4 regions of the Bacillus lumedeiriae genome follow, and region 3 is predicted to be linked to each of the others. Evidence: riboswitches for the same ligand, from Rfam matches in the RefSeq annotation. Region 3 holds a riboswitch; each other region holds the start of a gene.
What was found. A riboswitch is a leader RNA that binds a small molecule or an ion and turns the genes downstream of it on or off. The one in region 3 is predicted to bind cyclic di-GMP.
Positions count from the first base shown of each region.

Region 1: linked by a shared signal. The riboswitch ahead of QYG89_RS16255 (PAS domain-containing protein) and the one ahead of QYG89_RS16555 (Spo0E family sporulation regulatory protein-aspartic acid phosphatase) in region 3 are both predicted to bind cyclic di-GMP.
Region 2: linked by a shared signal. The riboswitch ahead of QYG89_RS14960 (sensor domain-containing protein) and the one ahead of QYG89_RS16555 (Spo0E family sporulation regulatory protein-aspartic acid phosphatase) in region 3 are both predicted to bind cyclic di-GMP.
Region 4: linked by a shared signal. The riboswitch ahead of QYG89_RS09890 (anti-repressor SinI family protein) and the one ahead of QYG89_RS16555 (Spo0E family sporulation regulatory protein-aspartic acid phosphatase) in region 3 are both predicted to bind cyclic di-GMP.

Region 1 is NZ_JAUIYO010000023.1:16,378-22,378, reverse strand. It holds gene QYG89_RS16285 (helix-turn-helix domain-containing protein) at 1-310, opposite strand, end outside; gene QYG89_RS16280 (HNH endonuclease) at 500-1,045, shown strand; gene QYG89_RS16275 (AAA family ATPase) at 1,382-2,725, shown strand; gene QYG89_RS16270 (retron system putative HNH endonuclease) at 2,712-3,365, shown strand; gene QYG89_RS16265 (hypothetical protein) at 3,565-3,804, shown strand; gene QYG89_RS16260 (YjfB family protein) at 3,826-4,026, shown strand; cyclic di-GMP riboswitch class I at 4,288-4,374, shown strand; partial or broken gene QYG89_RS16255 (PAS domain-containing protein) at 4,348-4,773, shown strand; gene QYG89_RS16250 (methyl-accepting chemotaxis protein) at 4,810-5,202, shown strand.
Region 2 is NZ_JAUIYO010000017.1:40,546-46,546, reverse strand. It holds gene QYG89_RS14960 (sensor domain-containing protein) at 1-1,963, opposite strand, end outside; cyclic di-GMP riboswitch class II at 2,006-2,089, opposite strand; gene QYG89_RS14955 (MogA/MoaB family molybdenum cofactor biosynthesis protein) at 2,197-2,718, opposite strand; gene moaA (GTP 3',8-cyclase MoaA) at 2,742-3,752, opposite strand; gene QYG89_RS14945 (molybdenum cofactor guanylyltransferase) at 3,796-4,422, opposite strand; gene moaD (molybdopterin converting factor subunit 1) at 4,428-4,658, opposite strand; gene QYG89_RS14935 (molybdenum cofactor biosynthesis protein MoaE) at 4,651-5,112, opposite strand; gene moaC (cyclic pyranopterin monophosphate synthase MoaC) at 5,212-5,706, shown strand; gene QYG89_RS14925 (ThiF family adenylyltransferase) at 5,703-6,001, opposite strand, start outside.
Region 3 is NZ_JAUIYO010000026.1:9,311-15,311, forward strand. It holds gene QYG89_RS16550 (hypothetical protein) at 1-1,364, shown strand, start outside; gene QYG89_RS16555 (Spo0E family sporulation regulatory protein-aspartic acid phosphatase) at 1,542-1,730, opposite strand; cyclic di-GMP riboswitch class I at 1,767-1,851, opposite strand; gene QYG89_RS16560 (replication protein) at 2,884-4,185, opposite strand; gene QYG89_RS16565 (hypothetical protein) at 4,350-4,631, opposite strand.
Region 4 is NZ_JAUIYO010000006.1:58,497-64,497, forward strand. It holds gene QYG89_RS09865 (CPBP family intramembrane glutamic endopeptidase) at 74-769, opposite strand; gene QYG89_RS09870 (DUF2164 domain-containing protein) at 1,024-1,269, opposite strand; gene QYG89_RS09875 (HPP family protein) at 1,566-2,087, shown strand; gene QYG89_RS09880 (DUF4240 domain-containing protein) at 2,520-2,996, opposite strand; gene QYG89_RS09885 (hypothetical protein) at 3,202-3,708, shown strand; gene QYG89_RS09890 (anti-repressor SinI family protein) at 3,874-4,005, opposite strand; cyclic di-GMP riboswitch class I at 4,035-4,119, opposite strand; partial or broken gene QYG89_RS09895 (IS5/IS1182 family transposase) at 4,366-4,602, opposite strand; gene QYG89_RS09900 (methyl-accepting chemotaxis protein) at 4,907-6,001, opposite strand, start outside.

The DNA of each region.
Region 1 (6,001 bases), on a different contig from region 3:
TGGTGCCACTTAATTCCCCATTTTCATCTAGTTCCAATTCATTACAGTAATATAAATTAAGCTCAATTCCGTCATTTTTTAAGTCAAAATCATAATACCACCAATCATCAGTGAGTTCAGGTAAAAGTGAATTATCAAGGGTCTCCTGAAATCTTTCACACAATCTCAATATATTTTTATGGTAATTCTCCGTAAATTGCTGGTCTGTCACCTCCAGATAATTATTTTTTACATAGTCTGAAAATGATTCTTGAATATCCTTTTTAGTAAAACAATGTTCAGCCTTAAAAACTTCAAGCTTACTTTGCAATCTGCTCTCCCCCTGATATTGTATAGTTGTAATACAATTAATAATTTGTATTGTATCAATACAAATTATTGAAGTCAAATTTCAAGTTAGACGACGGAGAGAAGGTTAAATATTTCATTCTAGAAATTCATAATATGGTAAAAGACCTTAGTTAATAACTAAATAATCAAAGGGGGGATTAAATTGACAATGCCATCTAAAGCAAAGATATTTGAACATTGGATGAATTGGCTCCATAAAAACTGTTTTGATTGGGCAGAGCCAAGTTGTTGGTCATGTCGGAAGTATTGGGGAGATAAATATGATATTAAAAATCCTCGAGCAAGTAGGAAGGAGATAATCAGAAATTGGAATAGAGTACCGTTGCAAAGGTGCCACATTATCCCTAGGCAATTTGGTGGAAGTGATGAAGTGGAAAATTTATTTCTAATGTGTGCAGAATGTCATGATAAAGCACCAAATACAAAATCTAGGGAAGCTTTTTTACAATGGACAAGTAAACAAAACCATAGTAAAAACTTTTATGAATTAGTAATGAAGGAAATAAGAAATTATGAACTTCAGGATAAGATCAAACTAATAAACGATCTTATAAAAACAAAAAAGTTATGGAATCTTATTGAGGATGATCTGGGAATTCATGTAAATCAGTCAAGAGGTGGTATTGAAATAACTGTTTCAACAGTAATCGCTGCTATAGCAGAATATATAAGAAATGAAGAAGAAAATCTTTAGTGAAATAGTTGATTGTATAGTAAATATCGTTAGTGATAATATGTGATACCGCCAATATTTTTGTGTGAAAATGTTTCCGCTATTTACCAAAACCGGAGGCCAGTCTCCCCATCTAGCCAAAGTGTAATGCATTAAAGTGTAATAGGTGCTGCCACTCCTCGAAAAATCTTATTTCACAGTTTTTTTCAAGCAACACAAATAATATTGGCTTAGTCGAATTAGAAGATGCCTAGTAGAATGTATAAAAAATGAATATTATTTCAAAGCTGATAATAAAGGCATTATAATAAAAATACATATGTTGTTTATGGGAAGCTAGATGAGAGGAGAGGCACAATGAATATAAAAATAATGAGCATAGAAAACTTTAAGAGTTTTAAATATCGTAATTTTACATTCAATGATCGTTTTACTTTAATTATAGGCGACAATGGAACTGGAAAGACTTCTGTTTTAGAAGCTTTGAGTGTTGGATTAGGAGGGTTTTTAGCGGGAGTCGATGGGGTTTCTACTCGTAACATATCCTCCGAGGAAGTTCGGAAGGAGTGGGATAGGGTAGGGGATGCGACTGTTACACCCGAAAAGCAATTACCATGCTCGGTAAGTTGTACTGGAGTGATCGATGAAAGAAAGTTTACATGGAAAAGATCCATTGAAACGATAAACGGGAAAACAACTCGTCTGCACGCAAAAGAAATTATAGCCTATGCCGGTGATATGCAGAAGCAAATTATTAATGAGAAAAACCATAATGTTATTTTACCTCTCATATCCTATCAGAGTGCTGGAAGGTTATTCTCTCAAAAGAAAAATAAATGGGTAGATCCTTTTGAACGACAAGAACTATCGAGATTTATTGGATATACGGATTGTTTGGATGCTGAATCAAATATAAAATTATTTGTTAACTGGTTAAGAAGAATGACAATGATTAAAGTCCAAAAACAAAAAAGAATAGGTGAACTTGAAGCTACCATAGGAGCTGTTGAAGAATTTATGAAAGGCCTTGTTGGAGAAGGAGAACGTGTAAGCATTATGTATGATTTTGAGGAGGAAGAAGTAATTGTGGAATTAGGTGATGATTCGATCCCCCTTCGCTTAATGAGTGCTGGATATAGAAGTGTAATAGGAATGGTCGCAGATTTAGCTTTTAGAATGTCCATTTTAAACCCACAGTTAAAAGAGTATGCGGTCAAAGAAACACCGGGAATTGTTTTGATTGATGAAATAGATTTGCATCTGCATCCTAAATGGCAATGGAAAATAGTAGAGGATTTAAAGCGAACTTTTCCAAAAGTGCAATTTATTGCAACTACACATGCGCCTATCGTTATATCCTCATGTGAAAAAGGAGAAATCATACGTTTATACGAAGAAGAAGGAAGTATAGTTGATGAAAATCAACATAGTCCCTTTGGGTGGCTTGTTGAAGATATCTTAACAAACATAATGGGAACATTTACGAGAGTCCCCACCGTACAAAAAGAAGTTGAAGAAGTACAGAGACTTTATTCAAAAAAATTAAAAGGGGAGCTTACCCAAAAGGAAGAGAATATACTTGAGTTAATCACAAAGAGATTATATCGTACGCTTCCTGAAGATGATCCAGCAGTAACTTTGGCAAAGTTGAATGCAATAGGGGATAAAGTAACGGAGATGGAGAATAATGAGGAAGGTTAAGCGGACTAATACTCCTGATAGTTTAAAAGTAAATGGGAACACATGGACACAAGAATTGCTTTCACAAGTTAAAGACAAGGGGAAATTTAGCAAAGTTACAGATTCCTATAAAAATAAATATAACCAACAAGATGTCAGAAGTGCTTTAGAAAAAATGTATAAGGCTAAATGCTGTTACTGTGAGTATGGGATAGGCACTGCCAGCTATGAACATATTGAGCACCTTAAACCTAAAGCCGATCCTCGATTTCATCATTTAATATACAGTTGGAATAATTTGCACTGGTGCTGTCAAAAATGTAATATGGCAAAAGGGAACAAATGGAATGATGGAAACCCGATTATTGATCCAGCGATAGAGGATCCAGCTGATTTTATTGAATTTGATGTAATAACAGGTGAAATTGTTGCGAAAAGCGGTAGGGGGAAAACAACAATTGAACATGCTGATTTGAATAGGGAATCACTTGTTAAATCTAGAAATAGAATAAAAGAACAAGTCATGAAACTAATCGTTCAAACAAAATTAACGCCAAGTCCAAAAGATGAAATTTTTTATAAAGATTATATAATGGAATTTGCTAATGAAGAGGCAGATTATTCTTCCTATATTAAGCAATTGATCAACACCTACTTATAATAAAAGGTATCTTCTAGAGGCCACGGTAGTTCCGGTGTCGCTTCTCGGAAAATCTTGTTTCACAGGAATGATCCACAGAGTTTTTCAAGAAGCATAAATGGTAGTGGCTTAATCGAAAAAAGCAGTCATTGTCACCACTCGATCCAGCAGGCCATCTTTCATAATCACCATAAAAAGCTGTTTGACAGGAGGAAACTAGATGAATAAGGATGAACAGGATCATAAAAAGTTTCTAGAAGAACAGATCGAATGGTGCAAGAAGCAAGACGGCATCTTAGAAGCGATAGAGGAAAAGCTGTATGAAATGAAAGAACTAGCTGAATACGCTCGTGATCATGAGCTTACGTCATTAGAAATTGATAAGTTGAACGGTCAATTAAACACTTTGAAACAGGAAGTTCATTCCCTAGAACAGCAGTTGCAATCGGTTGTTCATTAGTAAAAGAAAGGTGGTGTTTCTATGGATATCGCACTTATGTCAATCGCGTTAAGTCAAGGACAAGTCCAGCAGCAGGCTTCGATGTCAGTCATGAAAATGGCAATGGGAGATGCGAAACAGCAAGGCGAAGCTCTCCAGAAGTTGATGAGTACTGCGGATGCCACAGCTATCCAACGTGCTGCCCAGCCGCATTTGGGTGGGAACATTGATGTGAAATTATAGAGAGTGATGGATATCAGCCCATCCATTACACTAGAAGAAAGAGACTCTAGCGATTTTCCTAGGGTCTCTATTTACGCACTTTCATTCTCTAATTTAGGCTGTCTGTACGGTGTTTTGTTCTTCATCATACTAAATACTATGTTTACTAGCCTTCTTTCTACTATGCAACATTACTGATTTCAGCCATTAAGTACTTTTTATTACTCATAAAACACTACGCTACACTAAGGAAAAAAGTATAATATAACTATTACTTACTAAAAATGTGAAAAGCAAACTGATCGAAAGGTCAGGGCGCAAAGCCGACGGGTCTAAAATCAAATGGATTATGATGGCTGGGCTGCCTCTAGAATGAGGGATAAACGAATGATTAGTACAAGTACTCAAGTATTAGATGAAACATCCGTTTTAGTTGCGTTAGAGTCAAATTTAGCCATGATAGAATTCAATTTAAACAGAGAAGTGATTTGGGTAAATGAAAATTTTGCAAAGACTTTGGGCTATACAGTTAATGAGATGAAGAATATGCGACATGAACGGTTCTGCACGATGGAATTTAGAAGCAGTGAAAAATATGTAGAGCTATGGAATAATCTCAGTGAAGGGGAGAAGTTCCAAGAAAAAATTCAAAGAGTCGACAAAGAAAGGAATTTACTTTGGCTGGAAGCTACTTATATTCCAGTGCGGAATGAAGAAGGTAAAGTGAATGGAATTCTTAAAATCGCAACTAATATTACGGAACGTGAAAATCATACGAAGAAAATCATTTCTCAATTGAAAGATATGCCTACAGAGCTAGTAAATATAGTTGTTGCAAATTCCAATGAAAAACTACAAGCCATTGAATCATTAAAAAAACAAACGGATCTCATCAGTGAAGTATCTAAAACTATACGCAGTATTTCTTCTCAAACAAATATGCTGGCCTTAAATGCAGCCATTGAAGCTGCTCGGGTAGGGGAACATGGAAGAGGCTTTAAAGTTGTAGCTGATGAAGTACGGAGATTGGCTGGCAATGTTGATCATGCCATTAAAAATGTGGATTCGAATGTAGAAAGTATCATAAAGGAAGTAGAAAGAGTTAGTGAAATAACAGATGTTTTGCAAGAAACAATCATAGAAACTCAATCTACATTCAATAAAAACATTGAAGACTTTGAGAAGGTTGCTAAATAAAAAGATAGATTATCAATCATCAAAATAAGGAGAACAAGTACTATTATATAGGCGGAGGCTGGCTATTTATTGTTTACTCAACATTTACTGTTTATCAAAGGTTAAATACTTTTCTTCATGTTGCACTCACAGCATTCTCTGAGGAAAATATTATTTTTCATCGGGCTTTTAAATGGGGTATTCTCACAATTGTTGCAGTGACCAGATAGGATATCAGGATGCTCTTTATAATCGTAAATGATTGTTAAGTCATATTTTTTCACTTCCAAGTTGATCGCTTTTCTCTTATAGTGGTTATTTTATCATGTGGGAGAGTCGTAACATACAATTGTGAGGGAATAAAAATAAATAAGTGAACAACACAAGAGTATTGACCCCGACTTCGCCGGATACTGAGATAGCTACGCGTGCGATCTCACCTGGTTTTTATGATATGTGTTTAGTATTAATTGAATGTAACGTCGGTTTAAAGAAAGGTAAAAACGGATTGTGTGGAGAGGTTTCTTTCCGGACAATCCGTTTTTTGCATCTTCATGCTGTAAATTGTCAGAACCCTGAAACTATCCTATATAGATCTAATTTATTAAGCCGACACAAGAATGTTGTCTTTACATTGATGTAAACAGGTGAGACGAACAGTCGTTATGCCGGAAAATCAAGGTGGGTTCATATAGTATTAAAGCTGAGGTTAGCTATATAAATATTAATAGTAATTAATTTGTGATATTTTGGAGGATAATGCTTGGTGGATGAATTTACCATAAAAATTTTTGTGGTAATGCTATAAAAATAGTAAAAA
Region 2 (6,001 bases), on a different contig from region 3:
GTACAATCGCCTGACTCTCTTCATTTTGATGAATGTCACGAATAAAGGAAGCATCAATTTTCAATGTATCAACAGGCAAATGTTTGATATAACTGAACGAACTGTACCCTGTTCCAAAATCATCAATCGAAATGTGAACACCTAATTCCCTCAGCGATTGTAACGTATCCGCTGCATGATCGATATCAGCGAACACACTCTCCGTCACCTCCAGCTCCAGCCACTCTGGATCCAATTCTGTTTCCTTTAAAATCCCTTCGATCTTATCCACAATATTTGGATGGGCCAGCTGCCGGACAGACATATTGATGGAGACCTTTAACGGCGGATACCCTTTCTTTTGCCATTCTTTATTTTGACGGCATCCTTGACGAAGCACCCATTCTCCAAGAGGGAGAATCAATCCTGTTTCTTCAGCCAGCGGAATAAATTGATTAGGAGGGATTTTCCCTAGTTCCGGATGATTCCAGCGAACCAGCGCTTCCATTCCAATTAACTCATCTTTGGAAATATCCATTTTCGGCTGATAGTCAATATGAAAATGTTCAAGATGAATCGCTTTTCTCAACTCATTTTCTAAAAGAATACGTTCCAACGACTTCTCTTCCATACTAGCCTCAAACACCGCATATCCATTTCGTCCCCGCTCCTTCACCGCGTAAAGGGCAGTATCGGCTTTATTTAATAGTTCATCCGCTCCTTTTCCGTGATCAGGAAACCGCGCAATTCCGATGCTGCAAGTAAGGGTATATATCTGACCAGCAAGCTCAATCGGTTCTTGAAAATGCGCCTGGATTCTATGAGCAATCCGCTCAATTTCTTCTGTACTTGCTGCATCCGTCAACAAAACCGTAAACTCGTCTCCGCCTAATCGGGCCACTACATCAGTGGAACGAAGAGCCCGCTGAATGCGCTGGGCTGCTTCTGTTAGAATAAAATCGCCGCTCTCATGTCCCCATGAATCATTCACGTGCTTAAACCGGTCTAAATCGATAAACATAACAGCTAGCCGAGAAGAAGAACGTTTTGCCTGATCGACTTCCTTTTGTAAACGATTCATAAATAACCGGCGATTCGGCAGATCAGTCAATGTATCGTGGTAAGCTAAATGGTAAATGAGCCGTTCGGATTTTTTCCGCTCCGTCACATCCCGCATGACGAGCACGAGTTTTTTCACTTTGCCTTCTTCATCCCAAACTGGATTGATTCTCGTTTCCATGTCTTTATATTTATTTTTACTCGTTCGGATACGAAATTCTACGCGGGCAGACGTTCTCCTCTTAGCGGACAACAGCTCGATTTCATTCCGCAAAGAGGATTGATCTTCTTCATGCACCCAATGAAACAATTGACTGGACTGTAATTCAGAAAGATGATGGCCCAGCCATGCTGCATGGGAAGGTGAAACGTATCGGAAACTTCCTTCCGGGTCAATGACCGAGATCAAATCAGATGAATTCTCTGTAATTAAACGGTACTTTTCCTCGCTCCTTCTTATTTCTTCTTCCATTCGTTTACGAGAACTAATATCATTGCGGATCGAAACATACTGATAGGGCTTCCCCTTTTTATTTAAAAAAGGAACAATCGTTGTATCTACCCAGTAAGTGGAACCATCTTTTGCTTTATTTCTAATTTCACCTCTCCAAATTTCCCCGGAGCCGATCGCCGTCCACATTTGTTTGAAAAATCCTTTCGGATGATGATTAGAGTTTAAAATCCGATGATCCTGCCCGATTAACTCTTCCCGTTCGTATTTGGAAATTTTGCAAAACTGATCATTTACGTGAAGAATCTTCCCTTGCCGATCCGTGATCGCAACAATAGAAGATTGATCTAGTGCATATGTGACATCTGTTAACTCTTTCAATACACTTTCAAATGATTCATTTCCCTTCATTAACCGATCTTGCGAATACGAATGCATAGGCAATTTAGACGTCTCAGATTCTTTACTTATCATGTTGCTCCTCCTACCCCTATGTTCAATAAAAAAACCGACCCTAAAAAGCAGAGTCGGTTGCACTAGTTGCTCCAAGCCATTCAAGTGCCCACATACGAATGACTGTTCATCGCTTCCATCATACAATTTTTTATATAGACATGTAATATGTAACTTACAAACCATTATATTCCTACACAATCCATCATAGTTCGATAGACCTAATAAGTCAATCTAAAAATGTGGCAGAGCTTCTAACTTTCCTTGTGTAATTCGGCAACAATGTGACCAATTTCTCGAAGCACTAATTTTTCCATTGCTAACGTGACGGCTCCAGTAGAACCTGGAAGCGAGAACAGCACCGTTTTGTCAGCTACCCCGGCCACTGCTCGGGACATCATCGCTGCGGAACCGATGTCTTCTGTGTAACTAAGATAGCGAAAAAGTTCGCCAAATCCAGTCAGTTCTTTATCAAACAAAGGAGTGACTGCTTCAATCGTCACGTCACGTCTGGCAATCCCCGTTCCGCCGTTGATAATGACAGCATCAATGTCCCGGTCTTGAATTCCTTGTAAAACGATTTGCTGAATCTTTTCTTTTTCATCGGGAACAACGTGATAACGTGCAACGGAATGGCCGGCCGCTGTTAAACATTCTTTAATTTTCCTTCCGCTTTTATCTGTTTCTTCTGTTCTCGTATCACTGACTGTCAACACCTGGCAGGCGACATGCCTCGCTGCCTGCTTTTTATGAGCATGCACTTGCCTCTCACTCATGGACACCATTCCCTTCCTTGTAACTAACCACCAATATAAGACATTTCAATTTTTGGCCGTTTTTTCGCTGTTTCTTCTGTCCGTTCATCAGAATAACGATCCGTCCGGCGCTGCCAGATGGATGCAATGTACTCTTTCACTTCTTCTACTAAAGCGGAAGAACGAAGCACTGGCTTTAAATCGTGGCCTTTCGTCGCAAACAAACACGTGTATAGCTTGCCGTCAGCAGACACTCTTGCCCGGGTACATGTTGAGCAAAATGACTCAGTCACGGATGAAATGACGCCGAACTCACCACTGCCATCCGCGTATATATATCGGTCCGCTACTTCACCATAATATGCTTTATCAACCGGCTTCACAGGAAATTGACGATCGATCCGTTCAACGATTTCTTGTTTGGACACAACAGAGGAAAGCTGCCAGCCATTTGTACTTCCGACATCCATAAATTCAATAAAGCGGAGCGGTATGCCTTCATTTTTAAAGTAGGCGGCCATCGGCAAAATCTGTTCGTCATTTACACCTTTTTTAACGACCATATTTATTTTAATGTCAAGGCCCGCCGACTTCGCCGCTTCGATTCCTTTTAGCACAGTTTTCACGCTGACAGAGCGTCCGTTCATCCTCTTAAAGATGTCGTCATCAAGTGCATCCATGCTAATATTCACTCGCTGCAAGCCGGCATCTTTCAGCTCTTTCGCATATTTCGGAAGCAGCACGCCATTTGTCGTTAGAGCAATGTCTTTGATCATTGTTTTCGTGTATAAATCATGAATCAATTCGGGCAGATCTTTCCGCAGCAGCGGCTCGCCGCCGGTCAATCGGACTTTCTCTACGCCGAGTTCTGTTACCGCCTGAACCACTCGAATGATCTCTGAAAAGGATAAATAGTGCTCTTTCGGTAAAAACGGATAATCTGGGCCAAAAATCTCAGCCGGCATACAATAAGAGCAGCGGAAATTACACTGATCCGTCAAGGAAATCCGAATGTCTCTCAGCGGTCTGTTGAATTGATCTTTTACTTGCTTCATTCAATTCCCCTTTCTGGATGCCGCATAATTTTGCAGATTTCCGTTAATATAGCGGATCACTTGACCCATCAGCAAATAATTGACTGTAGGCATCCTTCGTATTAATATTTTCAAACCAGTTGTCAGCTGATTGTAATTCAACTTCAGTTAGTTGTTTCACATTTATTTTCTGTAAGAAATCCAGCATTCGGTAATTACCATCACTGAGCTGTTTCGTTACAATTGAAAAAACCCTTTGATGATAAACACCAACAAGCGGCTGCATCCTCCCCGCGATATTTGGGATAACAGCATCATATGCTTGGTCCGCAGCTGCTGCCAGCCGGCCTGTCACTTCTTTATTTACTAACGGCATATCACAAGGAAGAACGATGTACCAATTCGCCTTAAACTTCTTCATCACACTATACAAGCCAGCCAGCGGCCCTTTTCCGCAATAAGGTGCTGCATCTTCCATAACCTGAACAGCTGATTGCCGGCTGAATTGATTTGTAAGTGACGGATGACTGATAATGACGACTTCATCTGTAAAAGGAACGAGAGCTCGGATAGAGTACTCATAAAAATAATGGCCTTCGTATCGTACGAACGCTTTCGGCTCACCAAATCGTCTCGATTCTCCTCCAGCAAGTACGACACCGAGCCACTGCTTCTTGTTTTCCGCAGCCAACCTTCTTACCCGCCGCTCACTGGCGGAATAAGAGCGACCGTATCCCCAGATTGAATCATGTCATCTAAATCAGCATACTCTTCATTGACAGCTACAATTAATGTATCTGTATGAATCGAATACTTTTCATTCAGTTCATTTAATAATTCCCTCACTGTCAATTCATTATGCTGAAGTTCCACCTGCTCTTTTCCCACTTGTTCTTTTAAATGAGCAAAACAAAGAACGTTAATCATGAATTTGCACTCCTTTCGGCTTTCCTTCTGGATAAGCTTTCGTTTCCAGTTGATTCCCAATCCATTGTTCTCCATCTTCCCAATGCTCTTTCTTCCATATCGGCACAATTTGCTTAATTCTTTCAATCGCATATTCACTCGCCCGAAAGGCATCTTTACGGTGCGGTGTCGATACAGCAATGACAACCGCAATATCGGAAATAGTGAGATGTCCCGTTCGATGCGTAATAGCCGTCTTTGCATCAGGCCATTTTTGACTGATTTCCTCACCAATCTTTTGCAGCTGCTTTTCAGCCATCGACTGATACGCTTCATATGTTAACGACAGCGTTCGGCGGCCGTGCGTATATTCTCTGACTGTGCCAATAAAATTAGAAATAGCTCCCGCTTCAGGCCGAGTAACTTTCTTCGTTACTTCTTCAATCGAAATCGGCTGATCGGTCACAACGAACATTCGTTCCACTTCATCTTCACTCCCTGTCTATTCATAAACTATTAGCGTCTTGTCCATGTTACAATGAAAAAGAAAATAACTGTTGAAAAGAGGGTTCCTATGTCTGAGTTTACTCATTTTAATGAACAAGGAAGAGCAAAAATGGTCGATATTACTGAAAAACAGCCATCTAACCGCTTAGCTGTTGCTCAAACAAGCATCCTTGTGAATGAACAAATTTACGAGCAAATCACCAATCATACCATTAAAAAAGGAGACGTTCTCGCGGTCGCCCAAGTCGCCGGTATTATGGCAGCCAAACAGACGGCGATGCTCATTCCTATGTGCCATCCCATTCCAATCAGCGGTGTCGACATTACGTTTGACTGGTCAATTGAAGAGTCCGGCTATCGGTTATCCATCACCGTTTCTGTGAAAACAAAAGGCAGCACAGGTGTGGAAATGGAGGCTCTTACGGCAGCTTCTGCCTGCGCTTTAACGGTATACGACATGTGTAAAGCCATCGATAAAGGCATGGTGATCGGTCCGACCTATTTAATCGAAAAACACGGCGGCAAAAGCGGCGATTTTCACCGAAATGAGCCTGTCCGCTAACCGAACAGCTTCGCGTAATATTTTTTCGCTTCTGCCCCATCATTCGTTCCATGAATCAGCACCCGTCCGTCATAGAATACGGCAAGCCGATGAGGAGAAAAGTGAATCGTTACCATGTATGGATTGCGTGTAACCTTATAACCTTGCTTAGAAAAAGCGTCTTCTAGTTCTAAAAGATTCACTTTCCTCGCATGGGCTGGACGGATCTGTACCGTATTTCTCCCACACAGTACAGATGTTTTCACTAAATTCTCGTGAGACAAATATGGGTAAACCGGTGATTCACCGCATGTGG
Region 3 (6,001 bases):
AATCAGAAAAACCTTCCGCCTTGAGTGCTTATTACGACATCGTCGTTGAAATGATCGAACCTCATGGTATTCTGACTGAAGACAATGGAGAAAATCAAGGGCTAGCATATGCTAATTTAATCGACTTTAACGGCGATGATTTACCAGAACTGTACATGATTTCAGCACAGATTACCGATGAATTTCATTACAAAGAAGAAGTATGGACATACAAAAATGACAAGGCGGCCGAAATCTTTTCAAAACAGTATAAGAATGAAGGCAGGAGTGGAGATATTTCCTCACGTTCCATTGCAACAGTAGATTCAAAATCATATTTAGTAGACACAGGCGGCTATTCCGCCGGAAGCCGGGGAAACGATCCAAGTATATCCGAATATCTTCAGAGGCATATTTTCCTATCCTTAGAGGGAACTGCTTTTGTAGAAAAGGACAATGTAATGGCTATAGAACAATACTATGAAGACAGCGACAAACCCCGTATGATATATGAACAGAGAAAAAATGATACAGTGGACGAAATAACAGCAAAAGAATACAAAACAATACTAAAGAAATATAACAGCGACAGCAGCTTAATGCTGATTCTTGATGACACCGGTTCAAAATCGCTTAATTTCGCTGTCTCAAATAATAAAGAAACAATTAAAACATTTCTTCGCTCGCTAGATCCGGGAAAGTTTCCAAAACTGAGCGATGGTATTTCCTCAAGCTTGGAAAAGCCTATGAAAAATATTTATGATGATCTTACAACGGATGAAAAAAGGGACCTTATTGAATACTTGTATCAATTTTCTAATAGCCGCAATATAAACGTCAAGAAAGATGACGGGACTCAAGTGATAGAAGCCATAGCTAACGGCTTATATTATCAGTCGTTCATCGATGTATCCATTGATTCGCTGGAGGATCAATCAATCATCGACGACAGTTTTTCCTATGTCGCATACCCAGCTGACCGGATCAGCGAACTAGCAGAAAAATTGTTTGGTACTGCTGTTGAGCGAAAAGATTACGGGCTGTATGCAAAATATAAAGATGAAATTTTTTATTTGTTGGACGAAGGAACTAATAGAGGTGCCAGCTCTCCCCAGGTAGAGAAGTTTATTTCAATAGGCGACGACCTTTATTATGCGCAATTCACTATCTATGAATTTGAATTTAATGAAAAAGATCCAGAAGAATTAAATTATCTCGCTCCAAAAGAAGTATGGACCGATGCTGAATTCACAGATTCGTATGAATCAGAAAAAGGATATGCAATTTTAAAAGAAGCAGAGCAAGACGGTGAAAAGACATGGCATCTTGTTATATTTGACAGAAACGGAGAAGTATTAAACAGTAAAGAGCTTGAATCATTTTAAAACTATTTCAACAATAATATACCCAAGAACAGACCATCCCATATAAGATGATCTGTTTTTGGACTAACATTTATTATTTACATAACGCTCGTTATCAGTACAGAAAAGAACCCTCATAAACAGATCATTTTTGCTGCCTGTTCAATTAAAGCGAAAATTGATTTAGTATTCAGATACTTATTTTAGTGCTAATACGAGGGTACTATTAGTTTTATTTTGCAAATGTTTTTGATAAACCACGATGAGTTCATCTAACTCTTGACTGCAAAAAAGGGTGTCATAACTATTTAATCCAGTTAACCTTACCGTTTGGACCAATTCCCTTTTTAGTTGATTGATTCTGCTTTCTAAATTGTCCACTTCCATACACACCGGTAATCCTCCTAAAATATGCATTTTATTTTAGGCAACTCAGCCATCATAGTTAAAAAACCTTAGACCTGTAGTTTTGCGTCCTTATTTTTCAATAAGTTTGCCTTTTCTTGTTAAATATTACCGTAATACGATTACTAAATTTGTCGGATTATGTTGTTTCTATTTGAATAATTTTGGTCTCTTTTTTGAATGTTAATGAATGCATGATCTTTAACAATATGACCTTTTAGTTAGATAAGATCTCTAAGCGTCAAATGAATACTCCAAAAATTCCTTATCTCACAAAGAGTTTCATTCTTCATCTCGCTTCTTCTCTATGCAGGATTGTATGCACTGTTGATTTAACAAGGTTTCTGGCCCTCAAATTAGCCTAGTGGCTGCATAAAAAAGTGAGGTTTTATACATTCAGTTAAGCTGTTACTGCAGTAATTTTAGGTGCATCGCAAGAAATGACATCAATAATGTGATTTAAACAGCAAAATTGATAGTGAACAAAATTTGCAGGTAAACATATATCTTCTCTTTCAATCGTGGCTGATTCAATAAAATCCAAGTACTTTGACTTAGTATATATCCGAAAAACTTCTCCCTTTGATATTTCATTGTCATCTAGACAATCAAAACATTCATTGATCACAGAATACGATACATAAAACATCAAAATCTATTTGTATCGGTGACAAATGTTTTATACCTAAACCAACATTGACCTCCTTACTCCTTCCAATAAGTAATCTCAATGAATTATCTTCAGGTTCAAGTAATTTCTCCAAGTAAATATATCCGCTCCAGTCCATCAATTCACAGAAATTCATTGGTTATCAGTCCTCATGTATTTTAAAGGTTTTCAAAACAGCAAAACTTCAGTTAACACAGTAAGCATACCTACAATAAATAAGATGGTAGCCCCTGCGCGCTAACGCTTGCCCACCGCTGCTCGCTCCGAGGCTGTATCCCCTTATTAAGTACAATAAGCTCCCCTATATAATTATTAGGTTTATAATCACTATTTGCTAAATTCAAACACTAAAAGACCCCCAGTACGGGGGCAAGCAAAGTAAGGAGTAGAGCCTCTGACCCTCTAAACGCGAGCAAGCAGGCTAACGCCTATAATATAAGGGCGACACACCATGAGACACTTTTATCATAGTTGTTTCAACAAACGATAAAGATGGGATCGATGCACGCCTAATAGCTTAGCCAACTCAGCTTTCGTTGCTTTAGGATGTCTCTCTATCGCTTGCTGCAGCTGCCATAGTTTATCCTCAGTCTTATCTTTCTGCTGCTCTAAATACTCCTCACGCGCAACAACGCCCTGCTCACGACGCTTTTCTGTCACACGCTTCTTATCACGCACTCTCTTACGTCTGCGCTTCTCATTGCCATCAATGATCGTCCGTAAGTGTTCCTGTTCCTCTGTCGTGATCTCCAGCCATTTAATAATCGTTGCATTCTTTAAATTGTATCCAGCGCCAGGATAGCCCTTGGCGATCGCTTCTTCATTTGCCTTCGCATCACTCTTCGCGATCCATGCCTTTTCTGCACTCCTAGTCGCTCGTATAACCTCGCGTTCTGGCAAAGGCTCTTTAAACTCGCTATTAAACTCTAGCATCTGTTCCAAGGCATCTGCTGTATCATCCGTCAAACAGCAGCTCCAATACCGGTATAAAAAGCAAAATAACTCCCGATGCCCCTGCACATCATAATCCCGTAAGTGTACTAACCGAACCAAATCTAGCAGCCTGGAGTAATGCAAATTACGCACGTTATGTAAATGAACAATCTTGGGCTTACGTCCAGGCTTCTTAGGCTGCGCCGGGGCCAGCTCCGGCAAGTAATCCCCCTGCAAATCACGCAATACATACCGGTAATCATGCCGATACTGCACGACTACCTCTTGTCCGTTTTTCGAATTAACCGAACCAGCAACCCGAAACACTCGCGTCGCATCAATAGACTTCGTATCTGCTCCGACGTACTGCAGCTGCTCGCAAAAGTAATTCTGGATCGCCTGCCACAAAGGCAACGCCTTATAAGGTACAGGCTCTAACATCCATATACAAACCAGCCCGCGACCCGAAAAAATAATAATATTCGGATTCGGCAAAGTCTCTTGGAAAATCTCTAAATCTAGCTTCCCAACAACCCAAGCCGGATCGAAATTCAACAGATGACAATCCACGTCCACGTATAACGCCCGTAATTGCCTTATATTCTCGATTCGCCGCTGCGGCTTATAAAATGTATTCTGACTAAAATAAACGTCCTCACCGAGCCACTCAGACATCTCTGAAGCTAACTGTTCTGGTCTATAGTGATACTGCTTCCACGCCCCCGACTTTTCCTTTCTCGCGAGAGTGATCCATCCATCTGCTTGTTTGTGATGAAAAAGAACGTGTCCTTTCGCCCGATCAAGAGACGTTTCCTCCAATTTTAAATTTTCCATAAAAAAATCCTCCACTAAATGAAGGACATTCGCATCGATATATGATAAAATAAACCCACAAACCTTATATCGAGGGAGTAATCCTTCAAACTTCTCGAAAAATCCCTGGAGCGGCCAAACTCATATAGGGATTTTTCTTATTTTATTTTTAAAATAGCCAACTACTATTCTTCCACTCCTAAAACCATATCCATTACTTTTATTGACGTTAAAAGATGATCCTTATCGCTTAAATCTGTGTAATCATTAGCAGCCAGCTTTAAGTATCCACCTTTCAAAGCCATTAATTCTTTTTGGGGTAAGCTTTTAAAGTAAATGATCTGAGACAATTGCTCTCCGCTTTTGCCCTTACAACCACATGAACTCCCTATCCAATACCTCGACGGCTTTAACTCTATAAAACTGCCATCATCAACAAAAGAATGACAAAAATCACATCTAGGCAACTAATTTCCTCCTTTTATTCCGCGATATACGCCTGCTGATGAACAAACGTTAGTGGACATATATAAGAGGAATCTTCAAAACTTAAATCTATTGTATCAAAATTAATGGATTTATTCTCAAGGGGAGCAAAAAAAATGTAAGATTTTAAAAAAGGTAATATAGCGGGGTAGAAATGAGTAAAAGAACCTAAGTCTCATTACCTAATCATTTCGACAAGATTCTTTTTTCTCCTTCAATAATTTCAAATATTTTGTAACATTTTTCGAAAGCTTGATTCTTCCTTGAATGTGCTACACCTTCCCCTTGTTTTGGGGTGCGAGGTTGGCTGAAAATTACCTTCATAAAACAATTAACTGCCAATCGAAGCTTGAGCGCTTTTTGGCGGTAAAATGAAAAAGCCAAGCCGCTCCCAACGTTCCTCGTTTTGGGTCTGCTCGGTTTGGCAGCAATCCAGCACCGACAAAAATTGATCCAAGCAAGGGGGAAAGGGTGGAGATTTTTTGAACGATCTTCTCAAAAAATACTACCCGTACCTTGATTGGATCAAAGCGGTCTTGATATCAATTAATCTTCTACCTCTCCAGCGCCTGGCTTCGGAGCTTGCGCCGGAGCGTGAGCGGAGGCCCTTAGCGGAGAAGACAGGTGCGACTTCCTTTCTTCTCTTACAAATAAATGTTTCTTCTTTTATTTTTTTCTTCTTTTCAACGAATAAACTTTTCTTCTTTCCAATAAAGGTTTATTCGTTCTTTCTACATAAAGATATGAAGTATTAACGGATGACCTTGGAGCCCGTGCTGGAGCAGTAGCGGAGGCGTGAGCGGAAAGGGCATCCATGGTTTCTTTGTCGATAACTCTTTGGATATATGCTCTTATAAAATAAAGCAATCAACGGTTCGCAGAACGGTTGATTGCTTCCTTCCTCCCCCGAATATGCCCTCAAAAGACTTCCCTGAATGTAGCATCTGCCTTTGGAGCTAGCGCTGGAACGGCAGTGGAAGCCTGAGCGGAAAAGACAGATGCTGCTTCTCTGCAAATAGCTTCCTCGAATATGCTTGCAAAGAGCCGATCGGCTTGTTCTACCTTTAAAAGCTAGACTCTATTTAAAAGCGGAGCAGGATATGGCCAGTCGGAAATGTACGGAGTGTTTCCGACTGGCCATGACCTGCACAGCGTTTATATCGAGCATAGCTATTCACTCTAGAACTTTCCGACTGGCTCTATGCAGCTCCACTTGTAGAAACTATTTGCAGTGTAGCAGCATCTGACTTTTCTCCTCTCGCTTCCAGCGCCGTTGAAGCGCCAGCTTCAAGAGAAGCAGCTACATTCTGTTCAGCTATGGGTTGGCATGTTGGTGGGGCGCGAGATGCAA
Region 4 (6,001 bases), on a different contig from region 3:
ATTAACTAGAAAAGGAGCAGTCTCAAACCAAATGTTCAGCTGATGAGACTTCTCCTTTCTCACCTCACTTTCCCTATGAAAAGGCCGTCAGAATAACAGCAAGTCCATTAACAGTTCCATGTATAATAATGCCGGGCCAAATGGAGCCAGATTTTTCATATACCCAGGACAATACGATTCCCGTAAAAAAGTTAACAGGCAGCGTATTATAGGTAGGAATGTGAACAATAGTGAAAATAAGTGAACTAATCATAACAGCCGCACCTATTCCCCATTTCACTCTGAACCACTTATAAAGAAATCCACGATAAAAGATTTCCTCATATAAAGGCGAAATAACGGCTGCAGAAAGGAATCCAACTAAAAAAGTGAAAAAGGTCATATGGTCCTGAAGGCTTTGAGTTTTTTTATTTTCCCATCCTACATTAAACCACCCCATAATACCTAGAATGAGTACACTGCCAATGGCTAATATTACTATACAGTAAAGAATTGATTTCCAATATTCTTTTGAAAAACTGTGCAGTCCAACTGCATTCCACGATAGCCCATGCGGCTTTAGAGCAATAAAGTAGACACCTAGCACAAATACAATGGCCATCACTAAACCTGTCAATGTTCCTGAATATAAGCTGTTCTGAAATAAAACGTAAAGAGCATTCTGTAACAAGAACTCAACCAAAAAAGGAACAATGACCAGCGTAAGAAAAAGCAATTGAAGGAGTTCTTTCCAAGACCACCTCATCGAGTTCAATCCAAATTTATTCAAAGTGATTATCCCCTCCTATGATCTAGGTATGTTAAACTCCCCTATTCATTTCCGCTGAGGGTGCCCTCTTTCTACTTCAATTAACAAAATAGAACAATAATCATGAACATCGCCTTTAGATTAATTGATGACGTTACAGATTATGAAACATCTTTATTATAAATACCGCGATTCTCTTTATCGGGCTTGTTATTCTTTTATTCTCTTATAAAAAAGTGAGTGAGAAATATATTCTCACTCACTCCTGTTATCATCTAACGTCTAATTGGCCGCTCTAATGTTAAAATTTCATCTTCCATTGCCGACATTTGCTGTTCAATGACGATTTTAGCATCCGAAATCGCTGCATTATAAAAGTGTGGAGCAATCGACTCTTTAATAAATTCTAACACCCTTTCTGCAGCAAACTCCGATAATTCCTCATCCCGTTCGCTAGAAAAGAAATATTGAATATCCTCAATCATTTGTTCATGCTGTTCCTTCGATAACTTAAAAAACAAAACAATACACCCCTTTTAATATCTATACCAATAACAATAAAAAATATTAGCATCAAAAAAGACTTTCTTATTAACTTCTGTAGCAGGAGCCCCGCTTGTCACGGGTTGTTCCCATAAAAAAATTATTGACTAAAGAATAATTATTATTATAACTTTATTAAATAAGTTAAACGAAAGTCAAGAACAGACCAAAAAGGAATTGATCTAGTCTGATAGTAAAAAGTTTTTAGTAAGGAGAGATTATATTTTTGTTTAGAGAAGGAAGTTTAGCAAAACGGGAGCAAACAGAAAAAAACATTAAACATCAGTATCCATCTTATTTAATCAAAATGAGAGGCAAAGAGAAAAACCCTCTTAAAGTAAATACTAAAGATGTTATAACAGGGTTTATTGGTGGATTTATTGCAATCTTTATTCTTTTATTACTAACAAGCCTTACTTCTACCCCATGGTTAATTGCTTCATTTGGAGCCAGTTGTGTATTAGCATTTTCCCTTTGGAATTCTCCATTATCTCAACCTAGAAATATTATTGGTGGTCATTTCCTTTCAACGCTCATTGGGTTAACTGTTTATCATATGTTTGGCAATGAGCCATGGGTCCTTGCATTAGGGGTCGGAATGGCAATTAGTTTGATGATGCTCACTAAAACTACTCATCCCCCTGCAGGAGCAGATCCAATCATTGTTATACTCGGTTCTTGTTCTTGGGAATATTTGTTTACACCAGTTTTAACAGGAACTTTAGTTATCGTACTGGTCGCTTTATTAGTTAATAACTTACGAAGCGATAGAAATTATCCTGTGTTTTGGTTTTAAAAGAATGAGAAATGAGACATTTATTGAAAAATCAGCTGGAGAACCGTCTTTTTCAATTTTTCATAGGCCATCACATTGTCTTCTTGAGGAAGAAGAAACATAAAAAGGAAAACCGATCTTACTGCTCTGTTTGTTGTAGTTATAAAGTAAAAAAGAAGCTTTCGAGCTTCTTTTTTACGATCTGCTCAACGATATTGTTGATAGACACAGTTCAAGAAGAAAAAATCAACCAGAAAGATGAAACAAAGAAGTGCCTCTGACGGGATTCGAACCGGCGCTCTTCCCTGCTAGAGCTACAGAGGCAATTGTTATCTATCATTATATGGAAGGTATAGAGATAAATGCTGGAAGGTTGTTTAATTCATCCTTCATTTAACAAACCTATAAGGAACGCCAATAATTGAGCGGATAGCTCCAGAACTTAATAGAAAATTAACTTTTCCATTTCTCCTCATTGCTAAATGTTTCATAGTCATACTTCGGAACATAATCAAACTCTTCGTCATTTTTCCGCTCATATGATTCGTTAGCAACATATAATAAAGATTCGAACTCCAAATCTTTAGGCATCTCCTCCGGATGTTTCAACACCTCATAATAAAAGTCCCTTCCATTTGCTACAACTACACATCTTGCATATAAGAAGGTATCTACAGAGAAAAACTCTTCCTCATCCACATAAGCATACTCACCAATATTTTTTGCATATTCAATACCATCTAAATTGTAAAGAAATTTTGAAAGAATATCCTCGAAAGCAAATATTTCTTCATCGGACTTTTGGGATAAATAGCCGATAGCTTCCTCTAATACATCTTCATCATCACCTTCACACTCCCAATCAAACATAGCAATGATTTTCCAAAACTCGTTCTCGTCCATTTTTATATCTTGGAGTGTATTAGACATATACGTTCCCTCCTGTTTGATCATTTAGTTAAACTCCTGAAAGAACTACCAATTTACTTCTATCCATTACCCCGCTTGTCTTTTTCAAAGAAAAGAAAACCCTATTGGACACAAGGGAATAGTTCACACCTCCATAAAAAAGGTATAGCATACATACAAATGGAATACCAATTATACAATATATTGTAAGTTAGGAGGAGATGACATGAAAAAAAAGAAGTGGGCAGCAAAGAAGGATAACAAAGGCAATAGTACACTTGTGTTAGGTGAGGTGCCAAAGCTGCTTCCAGAAACAACATTTATATCTCTTACAAGAGGAGAAGGACTGAATTTATTTCAGCTTTTTGTCAACCAGATGTTAACATTAATGGTCATGAATCAAATGAAAAAATCACCAGGGCTCATTTACGCGGAACTACACGGGGAACTAAAGAAAGGGAAAGGGAATGGACAAACTATGACTGTTTGGGATGGGAAAACGATGCCGAAGTTTCGAAACAATGGATCCCACGGATTTGCGATGAAGTTTTTCGGATGGGTCATCCACAGAAAAAATACAAAAACGTATTACTTAACGTTTCCTGCAGATGGTAAAATACCATCCACTATAGAAGCTGCTAATATATTGAAAGAATACGGAAAATTTTACAACGGGGGCAAACTCGCTAGAAAAGCAACACCTCCAAAGAAAGAAGAAATCATCATCCCTTGATCTATCATGATAAATGTATTGCTCTTTATTTTTGGTATTTTTTATTTAGTTAGGTTAATCAAAAAATACTAGTAAAGCGCTTAACCAATTGCTAGGCAAGCTTCTAATGTTGGCCGCATCCGCCACAAGCTGTGACAAAAGATAAAAGGTGAAACAAAAAAGACCTTAGTCAGGTCTTAAAGATTGGCTTAAGAATTCTCTAATTTCATCTACAGTTATACCTAGATCTCGAGCATGAAGTATCAATTCTACCCACTCTTTATCTAACCCATTTTTATCAATTAAAGAACTAAACATGTGTAACCCCCTAAAATATTTAAATTATTTTAGGTAGCTCAGCCATCATAGTAATAGAACCTTAGACCTGAAGCTTTGTGTCCCAATCTTTCGAGAGGTTTACCTTTATCTTTTTAAAACTTTCAATATCATACAAATATTACCATTATTTACTTATATAGTTAATGGGTCCTATTAGGTGTTTTCTTTCAAAGTAAACAATTTTCTTTGAATTTAGTAATGCAAAAGATACACAGTACGCAAATACCATGCAAGAAAATTATTTCCCCCCTTTCCCTTCCTACACAAGTGTGATACTTTCGCAATTTCCCTTTATGTTGGAATAGGCCCAAGAAAAAAGCCATCAACTTTGATGGCTTCAGTTTGTCGACAAGAGGGGTTCAGAAATGTATATTGAATGAATGTCAGTTTAATTAAAATAACGGGACCAATGCTTGGGCGGCCCACTTCCGAGTACAACTCTTCCACCAAGTCATAAATAAAAGAGAAATCAATCGCTGCCTCCATTTTACTAACCAGGTGATTCTCCAGTACAAGCTGATCTAGAACGATCATTTCTAGTTGGTCTCGCTGGATTAGATTGTGTTTCGAAAGCATCTTCATCCCCTCAAGCATTTTATCTATTTATTTTAAAACAGGTAATCATTATACGGCTGCCCTAGCTTTGTAAACCCTGTTGATTGGAATGGAAGGCGCGAAGACTCCTGCGGGATCAGCGGGACAGGTGAGACCCCGCAGGCGCTTTTGCGACGAGGCCGCCCCGCGGAAAGCGAAGCAGCCTGGAATGGAAATCAACAGCCCCCATCCACAAGCAAAATAAAAAGAATGCAGTTCAACTTCAATTTTCATTGAGTTTGCCTACAGTCTGAAGCCATCAACTCTGATGGCTTCCTTCTCCCAGTTAAAGCTTAAACTTCCCTACTAATCCATTCATTTTCTCCGCTAATATAGCCAGCTGTTTTGAACTATCCGCTACTTCTTCCATCGTTGCGCTAGATTGTTGTGCAGAAGCAGCCGTTTGTTCTACGCCTGCTGCAGTTTCTTCGGCAATCGATGCTATTTCTTCAACAAACCCATGCATTTCCTGGGTATTAGCCGCAATATCAGATAAGTTCTCAGATGCCACTTTAATGCTATTCACCATTTCTGTTACTGCAGAACTGATTTTATTGAACGTTTCACCAGTCGTTTTAATTTGAAGAGCTCCTTGTTCTACTTCTATATACCCAGTCTTCAATGATTCAGCAACGACACTCGATTCACTTTGTATGTTTGATACGAACTGTGTAATATCGTTAACCGAAACAGCTACTCCTTCCGCCAGCTTTCTTACTTCATCTGCTACAACCGCAAACCCTTTACCGTGTTCACCTGCTCTCGCCGCCTCAATCGCTGCATTTAATGCCAGCAAATTCGTTTGATCAGCAATACCTTTAATCACAGAAACTAATTTTGAAATTTCTTGTGACTGATTGTCTAAGCTTTCCATCTTGTCAGCGGCATCCCGTACAATTTGATCAATCTTAGCCATTTGATTAGTAGAGGCATTCATTAAATGGCTTCCTTCGTTCGTCATTCCTAATACGTCATTGGAATACACTTGAATCCGTTCTCCGTTTTCACTAGCTTCTCCGACCTTTTCGGCGAATGTTTCCATCGCCGCAGCTAGGTCACTTGCACTATTCGCTTGAGTTTCTGCTGCTGATGCCAGTTCTTCCATCGTAACAGCCACTTGCTCCGTACCTACTTTTACTTCATTCGCTGCTTGCGTTAACTCTTCACTTTGGCCTGTTACTGTCTCCGAAACCCCGTTAATTTGATTTAATAACTCCCGCGTATTCTTATTCATTTCATTTGCTGCCTTAACAAGCTGTCCGATCTCGTCTTCCGATTTTACCTCTAGCGGTTCAAGGCTTAAATCCCCATCAGCAATGGTTTTCGTTCGATCCATCACCCTTTTTATTGGATTTGAAATCACATTAGAAGTAATTAAAGC